Regions from separate parts of the Massilia niabensis genome, predicted to be linked through region 2. Evidence: predicted binding sites of a transcription regulator. Region 2 holds the regulator's gene; each other region holds the start of a gene.

Region 1 (2,202 bases), on a different contig from region 2:
GCACCGCGGCGACCGCCACTATGCGTACCGCGATGGCGACCGCCAGTATGGGAACCGCGGCGGCTACCAGCGCGAGGTGTACTACGACCGTAATGGGCGCCCGCAGGAATACCGTGGCCGCGACCGCGACCGTGACGGCATCCCGGACCGTATCGAACGCCACGGCGGCGACACCGACCGCGACGGCATCCCGAATGCCCGCGACCGCGACCGCGACAACGACGGCGTCGAGAACCGGTACGACCATGACCGCGATGGCGACGGTCGCCGCAACAGCCGCGACAGCAGCCCGGACAATCCATACCGCCGTTAATTCGCATGACGCGGAATAACCAGGCAGGATGAAGAAAGCGCTTCGAAAGAGGCGCTTTTTTTTCGCCTGCCGGGATGCGGCGACGACGGGCAAGACGTTTGTTGCGGACTCACAAGCGGCGCGAACCCATCGAAATGCTTTATGCTGGCGAGATGACCGATCTCGACCGCCTGCAAAGCGCCGCCAACCGTACCGAACTCGCCGCCAGCCGCAAGCGCGCATTGCGCGAGGGCTTGCCGTTCGAAAGCGCGCTGCGCCTGGTGCTTGCGGAGAGCGCGGGCGAGGCCGGCCTTGCCGCGCTGCTGGCGCAACGCGCGGCCCTGCGCGGCGCCGAAGCCGCGCGCCTGGCGCAGCGCAAGGCAGCGCGCGAGGCGGCGCACGCCCTGCGTGGCGCCAGGCACCTGGGCGCGCCCTGCGCCTGGCGCGCCTGGTTCGACGGATCGGCGCGGCCCAACCCGGGACGCTGCGGCATCGGCGGCCTGCTGCGCGGACCTGCGGGCGAACTGGTCGAACTGTCGCGCGCGGCCGGCTACGGCAACAGCAGCGAGGCCGAATACCTGGCGCTGATCGCGGTGCTGGAAGCCGCTCTGGCCCATGGCGCAGGCGAGTTGGCCGTCTACGGCGACAGCCAGGTCGTCATCGACGACGTCAACGGGCCACTCGAGGACAGCGCTCCGGTGCTGCGGCCCTACCGCGCGCGCGTGCATGCCCTGCTCGGCCGGCTGCAGGGGGTTACCCTGCGCTGGGTGCCGCGCCACCGCAACCTGGAAGCGGACCGCTTGTCCCAGCGCGCCGGCGAGCTGCTGGCGATCGATGCGGATGCCCTTGCATTCCGGTGAGCTTCCCGGCCCCGGCCTGCGCCCGCGCCGCGCCGGCTGTCGGAAATCTTTACAGCCCACACCAGCTACTGAAGTTGACATTCGCCAACTTGTTGATTACTAAAGATACTTTCCTGTTGGCATGTTACTTGCTTGTAAGTACGCATACTAACAATGTCCTGAAAAGTCCAACATGAAATATCTGAAACAGATCGGTTGCGCCGCGGTGCTCGCCTTGTCCACGCAGGCCCAGGCTTCGATCCTGATGAGCGACTGGGTGTTCAACCCGACCGGCGGCGGCTTTGCCGGCGGCCAGGCGGTTAACGAATACCTGGACGTGAACGGTAACGCCTTCATCGAGCTGGCCCCAGCCGGCGCGACCTCGTTCACGTTCAAGGAGCACGCCGTGTTCAACCTGGTCCAGGCTGACAGCAACGGCACCCTGTTCCCGATGGCATTCCCGGGCGGCAACATCACGGCAACGCTTGAGGCGGTGGGGAAAGGCGACTTCGGGGGCGCCTTCCGGTTCGAGAGCGGCACGCTGCGCATGTACCACAATCCGACCAATGGGCAGTATGGTTCGAGGGCCGGCTATTTCGGTGCCAACCTGGGGATCCAGATTGCGGAATTCAATATCCTGCTCGGTGGCGGCGGCAAGGTCAACGCGAACGGCAGCCCGCTGAACAATGGTCAGGTATCCGTCCACGCACAGGCGGCCGCCGGCTCGCTCAAGGCCGGCTACTTCTTCAACGGGCACGGGGTCGACCTGTCGACCCAGCCGATGTTCGCGTTCGCCTTCACCAATGCCAATACCCTGGGCAGCCCACGCAGCACCCTGGTCAAGGAAGTTGCCTGCGAATTCGGCGGCTTCACCGGCCGCGGCTGCAACGGCAAGACCTACAAGAACGTCGATCGCCAGCACTTCTTCATCAGCGGCAACGGCCAGTTCAAGCTGGCCGAAGTGCCTGAGCCGGGTTCGGTCGCGCTGTTCGGCATCGCCCTGGCCGGCATCGGCGCCCTGCGCCGCCGCGTACAGGCAGCGTAAGCCTTAGGGCCAAAGAAAAAAGGCCC
Region 2 (2,202 bases):
CCAGCTTGTTCTGTACGTATTCACGGATGGCAGGGGTAACGTCGAGGTGGTGACCGCTGATAGTGAGATTCATACACACTCCTTTGAAAAAGAAACGGCTGACGCAGCACGCTTGGGTCGCGCATGGCTGCCGTTGTTACAAGGATTTGCGGAGACTGACCGGAGGGATCTTGAGGGCCTCACGATATTTTGCAACCGTGCGGCGCGCGATGACCATGCCTTGTTCACCGAGCATTTCCGCGATCTTGCTGTCGGATAATGGGTTCCTGGGGTCCTCTGCTCCTGTCAGTTGCGCAATGAGCGCCCGGATCGCCGTCGAAGAGGCTTCGCCCCCCGCTTCGGTGGCGACGTGGCTTCCGAAGAAATACTTCAGCTCAAACATGCCGTGCGGGGTCAGCATGAATTTCTGAGTTGTCACGCGAGAAATCGTGCTCTCGTGTAGGCCTAGTGTATCAGCAATCTCGCGGAGCACAAGGGGACGCATGGCAACCGCGCCATGGCTGAAAAAGTTGCGCTGACGCTCGACGATGGCCTGCGAAACGCGCAGGATCGTGTCGAAACGCTGGCGCATATTTTTAATTAACCACTTCGCTTCCTGCAGTTGCGCGCTCATCTGGCCTTCGCCCTTGCCCTGCTTGAGCAGGGCCGCGTAGACGTTGTTCACGCGCAGGCGCGGCATGACTTCGTGGTTCAGCATTACGCTCCAGCCGGACCCGGTCTTGCGGACAATAACGTCCGGAACCACGTAGTCCGAGGTGCTCGACGCAAAGGCCGCGCCCGGGTGCGGATTGCACTGGCGGATCACGGCTTGCGCTTCGCGCAGGTCTTCGTCGTCGCAGTCGAGCGCCTTTTTCAGCTTGTTGAATTCGCGCTGGGCGAACCAGGTCAGATAGCCCTCGACGATTTTCAGGGCCATGCGCCGGGTCACCAGCGGCACGCCCGGCATCTGCCGGATCTGCAGCGCCAGGCACTCGCTGGCGCTGCGTGCGCCGACGCCGACCGGATCGAGGCTTTGCACCAGCGCCAGCGCGCAGCGCAGCTCGTCCATATCGACTTCCAGCTCTTCGGGCAGGCGCGCGTGGATCTCGTCGAGCTGCTCTTCCAGGTAGCCGTTGTCGTCGATGGCGTCGATCACCAGTTCGGCCAGCGCGCGGTCGCGCGTACTCGCACCCGTTACCCGGATCTGTTCCGACAGGTGCTCGCGCAGCGTCACGCCAATGGCGCCCAGCTGCGGCCGGCCATCGTCGTCGCCGTCGCTGCCGGATGCACGCGGCGCGTCGCCCCAGTCGGCATCGGCCTCGCCGCGCTCGACATCGCCGCCGTTGGCATCGAGCGCCTCGCCAGCCTCCCCTGGAGCGGCTGGCTCGTCCCCGTTCGGCGCCGGCGCATCGGGCTGCTGGACGGGCGAATCGTTGATGGCGCCGTCAGCCAGCAGGCGCACGGAATTGTCGAGCGGGTCGTCGATCCGCTCGAGCAGCGGGTTATCGGAGAGGATCTGCTCGATCTCCTGGTGCAGTTCGAGCGTGGACAGCTGCAGCAGGCGGATCGACTGCTGTAGCTGTGGCGTCAGCGCCAGGTGCTGCGAAGTCCGGAGTTGCAGGGATTGTTTCATGATGCCGCTTGGTTCTTCGTTTTAACTACATGCGGAAGTGTTCGCCGAGGTAGACGCGTCGTACCGACTCGTCGGCGATGATGTCGTCAGGGCGGCCCGAGGCCAGCACGGCGCCCTGGTTGATGATATAGGCGCGGTCACAGATGCCAAGCGTCTCGCGCACATTGTGGTCGGTGATCAGGACGCCGATGCCGCGCTCCTTCAGGAAGCGCACGATGCGCTGGATCTCGATCACGGCAATCGGGTCGACCCCGGCAAACGGTTCGTCGAGCAGCACGAAACGCGGGTTGGTGGCGAGCGCGCGCGCGATCTCGACCCGGCGCCGCTCGCCGCCCGACAGCGACAGCGCCTGGTTCTCGCGCAGCTTCTCGATCTGCAGTTCGGCCAGCAGGGAGTCGAGCCGCTCGTTGATCGCGGCTTTGGTGAGCGCCTTGCCGTTGTCGTCACGCTGCAGTTCCAGCACGGCGCGGATGTTGTCTTCCACCGTCAGTTTGCGAAACACCGAGGCTTCCTGCGGCAGGTAGGACAGTCCCAATACCGCGCGCCGGTGGATCGGCAGGCTGGAAATGTCGGTGCCGTTGATTTCGATG
Region 3 (2,202 bases), on a different contig from region 2:
TCGCCGTTGATCGGCTTTGGCATGAAGGTGGCGGTCTTGCCGTAGCTGTGGGCGACGTTCCAGACCACGTATTTCAGGTTCTGGGTCCAGTCGGCGCGCTCGACCAGGGTCGAGAAGCGGGTGCCGATTTCGTTCTGGCCGGCGCCGGCCACTTCGTGGTGGTGCACTTCGACAGGGATGCCGAGCGATTCAAGGATCAGGCACATTTCCGAGCGCATGTCCTGGAAGCTGTCGACCGGAGGCACTGGGAAATAGCCGCCCTTGACCGCTGGACGATGGCCGCTGTTGCCGCCTTCGGTTTTCGCGTCGGTCGACCACGAGGCTTCGTCCGAATCGATCTTGACGAAGCAACCCGACATGTCGACTTTCCAGCGGATCGAATCGAAGATGAAGAATTCTGGCTCCGGACCGAAATAGGCGGTGTCGCCCAGGCCGGTCGACTTCAGGTAGGCTTCGGCGCGCTTGGCGATCGAGCGCGGGTCGCGGTCGTAGCCCTTGCCGTCCGACGGTTCGATCACGTCGCACTGCATGAACATCGTCGTCTCTTCCATGAACGGGTCGATGTTGGCGGTGTTCGGGTCCGGCATCAGGATCATGTCCGATGCTTCGATGCCCTTCCAGCCTGCGATCGACGAGCCGTCGAAGGCGTGGCCCGACTCGAATTTGTCGAGGTCGAAGTGCGACACAGGAACGGTGACGTGCTGCTCTTTACCACGGGTGTCCGCGAAACGGAAATCCACGAACTTGACTTCGTTGTCCTTCACCATCTGTATCACATCTGCGGCGGTCTTTGCCATGCGTTTCTCCTGAATGAAATGGGTTGCTGCTGGTAGCGAGGTTTCCAGAAACCGATCAGCTTGCCTGCAGCCTGCTTGCTACCGTTAATGCAGGAACTGTGCCAGCTCCCCAGCATGAACAAATACGCAATCGTTCTTTGGCAACACGAGAGTTTAACCATAAAATCTTGCGGAGTACGGTTTTCCATCGCGGTGCAGCCAACTCATCTTTTGCACCTTTTTGGTGCGGGCTGGACAAAGCGCACCATTTTGAAGCACCACGCACCGTTTCAGCAAGACCGACCCAATTGGGTGCGGATTCACCGAACAGGGAACACCATGACGACGATTGACGACATTCTCGCAACAGCACGTACCCGCACGCCGGGCCAATCCTATGCCGGTGCCGTGACCCCGCAGGAAGCGTTTGCACTGCTTCAGGCCGACCCGAGGGTCAAGATCGTCGACGTGCGCACCAATGCCGAGCGTGACTGGGTGGGCCGCATCGCGGTCCCGGACACCCAGCATGTGGCGGTGCAGTGGGCCACCTACCCCGGGGGCCAGCCGAATCCCCAGTTCGGCGAGCAACTGGCCCAGGTGGCGAACCCGGACGAAATCCTGCTGTTCCTGTGCCGCTCCGGCGTGCGCTCGCGCCACAGCGCGCGGGTGGCGACCGAACTGGGTTACGCCAATTCGTTCGATATCCTGGAAGGTTTCGAGGGCGACCGCGATGGCGAAGGCCACCGCAAGACGCTCGGCGGCTGGTGCAAGGCGGGGCTGCCCTGGGTCGGGGCGTAAAAAATGTAGGGTGGGCGGCTCTGCCGCTCACGCGTTCAGCCATGGGTGATCCGCCGCGAATGATCAACCGAGCGTTGAACGCGTGGGGTGACGCGGGCTAAATGCCCGCGGAACGCAACGCAGGCGTTCGAGCAGCGTGAACGCCAACGTTCGGGTATAGCCGCACACCCTACGTCATCAGCGGGGCAGCACCAGCACCTGCACGCCCGACGCCGTGCCTGGCGCGCGGTACACGCGCTGGGTTGCCTTCTGGAAGTCTTCGGGGCGCGCTTTCGGGATGTGCGTAAACGTCTGCGGGTTCAGGTCGACCAGCGGGAACCAGGAACTTTGCACCTGCACCATGATGCGGTGGCCACGGCGGAAGGTGTGGTTGACCTGGCCGATGTCGAAATTGACTGCCTCCACCTTCCCCGGCGTGAACGGCGCCGGCTTCTCAAAGCTGTTCCTGAACTTGCCGCGCAGCGGGTTGCCGCGCACCAGTTGCTGGTAGCCGCCCATCTCGAGCGTCGGCACGGGCACGTCGCTGCCCTTGCGTTCGTGCGGCGCTTCTGGATAGGCCGCCGGATACACATCGATCAGTTTCACCACCCAGTCGGCGTCGGTGCCGGTGGTGGAGACGAACAGCTTC
Region 4 (2,202 bases), on a different contig from region 2:
CTCTTTTCATCCAACTCTACTGCGTTCAGGAGGCGAATCAGGCCTTCTTGGCGCGCTTGCGGCTGACAACGCCAGCACCCAGCATCGCGATACCGAACAGGGCCAGCGAACCTGGCTCTGGAACTTCAGCCAGCTTGAACTGGCCGTTGTTCGAGACGAAGAACGCGCCAGGGGTGTTGCCGTAGGCGCTGCCGTTGCAACCGTTGCCGGTAAAGCCTGCGTATTGGCAAGCGACTTCGTTCACCAGGCGGGCGGTCGGCTCACCGACGGTGTTGGCATTGGTGAAGGCGAAGGCCATGATGTCTTCCAGCGACAGGTCCTGGCCATTGCCACGGAAGAAGTAACCAGCGTCCATCTGGGTGGCTTGTGCCAGCACGGTCACTTGACCGTTGTTGACTGGGGAGCCGCTTGCATCGACTTCGCCCCCGCCGCCGGCCAGCACGTTGAACGAAGCGATCTCGTTGCCCAGGTTCGCGCCGTAGATGCCGGCCTCAGTGCCGTACTGGCCATTGGTCGGGTTCTGGTACATGCGGATGGTGCCACCGGTGAAGGTGAAGGCGCCGCTGAAGTTACCGCGACCGGTCGCTTCGAAGGTTGCGCTGATGTTGCCGCCTGGGAAGTTCACTGGGAACAGCTGGCCGTTGCTGTCAGCCTGGACGATGTTGAACACAGCGTGTTCGGTGAAGGTGAAGCTCGAGCCGCCGGTTGGGGTCAGCTGGATGAAGGCGTTGCCGTTCACGTCCAGGTATTCATTGACTTCCTGGCCGTTTGCATAGCCGGTACCGCCTGGATTGAAGACCCAGTCGTTCAGCACGACTTCCGCGTTAGCGGCACCAGCGAAGGACATTGCAACAGCGGCGGCGCAAGCCAGTTTCTTCATAAAGTTCATGATTCTATTCCTCAGTGGAGTTGATCGGTTGGGCAAACACACTCACCTATTAGCAAGCGCTGTGCCAGCTTTTGATTTTCTTTAAAAATCAGATACTTAATGCACGCATCTAGACCCCGATCAATGCCCTTGTAAAGTATATCGACAGCATATTTTTCTATTACAATGTTCTTAGGAATCTTTGTTTTATTATAAGAAATAGTTAACAATGTTGCTCCTACAAAATCCTCCCGTGGCTTTGTAAGAACGCTCCTACGCCACCCTCGGCAGCACGCGCCTGACAGTCCGGCGCGTGCCCGCGGCGACATGAAGGTTTGCTGAAGCAGGTGGCATGGTGGCCCTGTTGGCGCCACGCGCCGGTGGCAGTGCATATATACAGCAGCGCGTGCGCAGCCGGAGCGCGTGCCGCCGGCAGGATTGCAGGTATCAACCAGGGGCCCTTCAATGACAAACGGCGCCCTGAGGCGCCGTTGTAAGAAAACCCGACAGTATCGAGGTTTAGAAGAAGCTCTCCGGGATCACCAGGATGTCGCCCGGGCGCATCGGCATGTTGGCCGAGATGTCGCCATCCTTGATCAGGTCGTCAAGGCGCACATTCAGCTTTTGCTGCCGGCCATCGACCGTGCGGATGATGCTGGCGCGATTGCCCGAGGCGAACTCGGTGACGCCGCCGACGGCGATCAGGACGTCCATCAGCGACATGTCGCGGCGGTACGGCAGGGCTTGCGGCTTGGCGGCCTGGCCGATCACGCGGATCTGCTCGCCGTAGTTGCCGACGAAACCGGTGACGACGACGGTCACGACCGGTTGCTGGATGAACTTTGCCAGTGCCTTTTCGATATCACGCGCCAGCTCGGTCGAGGTTTTCCCCGCCGCCGGCAGGTCTTCGACCAGCGGGGTCGTGATCTTGCCGTCCGGGCGGACCGGCACCGACATCGACACTTCCGGATTGCGCCAGACGATGATATTGACGGCATCGCCCGGGCCAATCAGGTAGTCGGCTGGTACCACGCCCGCCATCGACACGGCCGACTGCGACGGCGACCGGAACTTGTCCCACACTGCGCAGCCGGACAAGGTCAGGGCACAGGCCGAAGCCAGGGCCAGTTTCGTCAGATTCGTCATGATCTTGCTCACTTCATTCCCCTTCACGACAAGCAGTGGCGGCATCGCCAAACTGTTGTTATTGCAAATTAAAAATTGTTATTTAGCCATCAAACCGGCGTATTGTATCGTAATCATGGGAGCCAATAAGGCGTGCACGATTGAAATATTTCATTTTTTTACTTTCGCTGCAACAGCTCCTGCACGTA

What was found. The regulator sigma-54, encoded in region 2, starts transcription at its own class of promoters, with help from an activator protein. The targets are predictions, from matches to a motif close to TGGCANGNAANCTGCTTT.
Region 1: pepA (flocculation-associated PEP-CTERM protein PepA) is a predicted target of sigma-54. The motif match lies at 1,270-1,287, and genes of this name have one in related genera.
Region 3: glnA (type I glutamate--ammonia ligase) is a predicted target of sigma-54. The motif match lies at 884-901, and genes of this name have one in related genera.
Region 4: pepA (flocculation-associated PEP-CTERM protein PepA) is a predicted target of sigma-54. The motif match lies at 939-956, and genes of this name have one in related genera.

Annotation. Positions count from the first base shown of each region.
Region 1 is NZ_JBHSMU010000004.1:134,517-136,718, forward strand. Features, by position in the region: gene ACFPN5_RS03225 (YXWGXW repeat-containing protein) at 1-313, shown strand, start outside; gene ACFPN5_RS03230 (ribonuclease HI family protein) at 466-1,152, shown strand; gene pepA (flocculation-associated PEP-CTERM protein PepA) at 1,325-2,176, shown strand.
Region 2 is NZ_JBHSMU010000008.1:88,783-90,984, reverse strand. Features, by position in the region: gene hpf (ribosome hibernation-promoting factor, HPF/YfiA family) at 1-73, opposite strand, end outside; gene ACFPN5_RS07345 (RNA polymerase factor sigma-54) at 137-1,612, opposite strand; gene lptB (LPS export ABC transporter ATP-binding protein) at 1,638-2,202, opposite strand, start outside.
Region 3 is NZ_JBHSMU010000003.1:118,047-120,248, forward strand. Features, by position in the region: gene glnA (type I glutamate--ammonia ligase) at 1-797, opposite strand, end outside; gene ACFPN5_RS00700 (rhodanese-like domain-containing protein) at 1,116-1,574, shown strand; gene ACFPN5_RS00705 (CocE/NonD family hydrolase) at 1,752-2,202, opposite strand, start outside.
Region 4 is NZ_JBHSMU010000009.1:510,628-512,829, reverse strand. Features, by position in the region: gene pepA (flocculation-associated PEP-CTERM protein PepA) at 38-889, opposite strand; gene ACFPN5_RS10435 (XrtA/PEP-CTERM system exopolysaccharide export protein) at 1,388-2,059, opposite strand; gene ACFPN5_RS10430 (S1 family peptidase) at 2,173-2,202, opposite strand, start outside.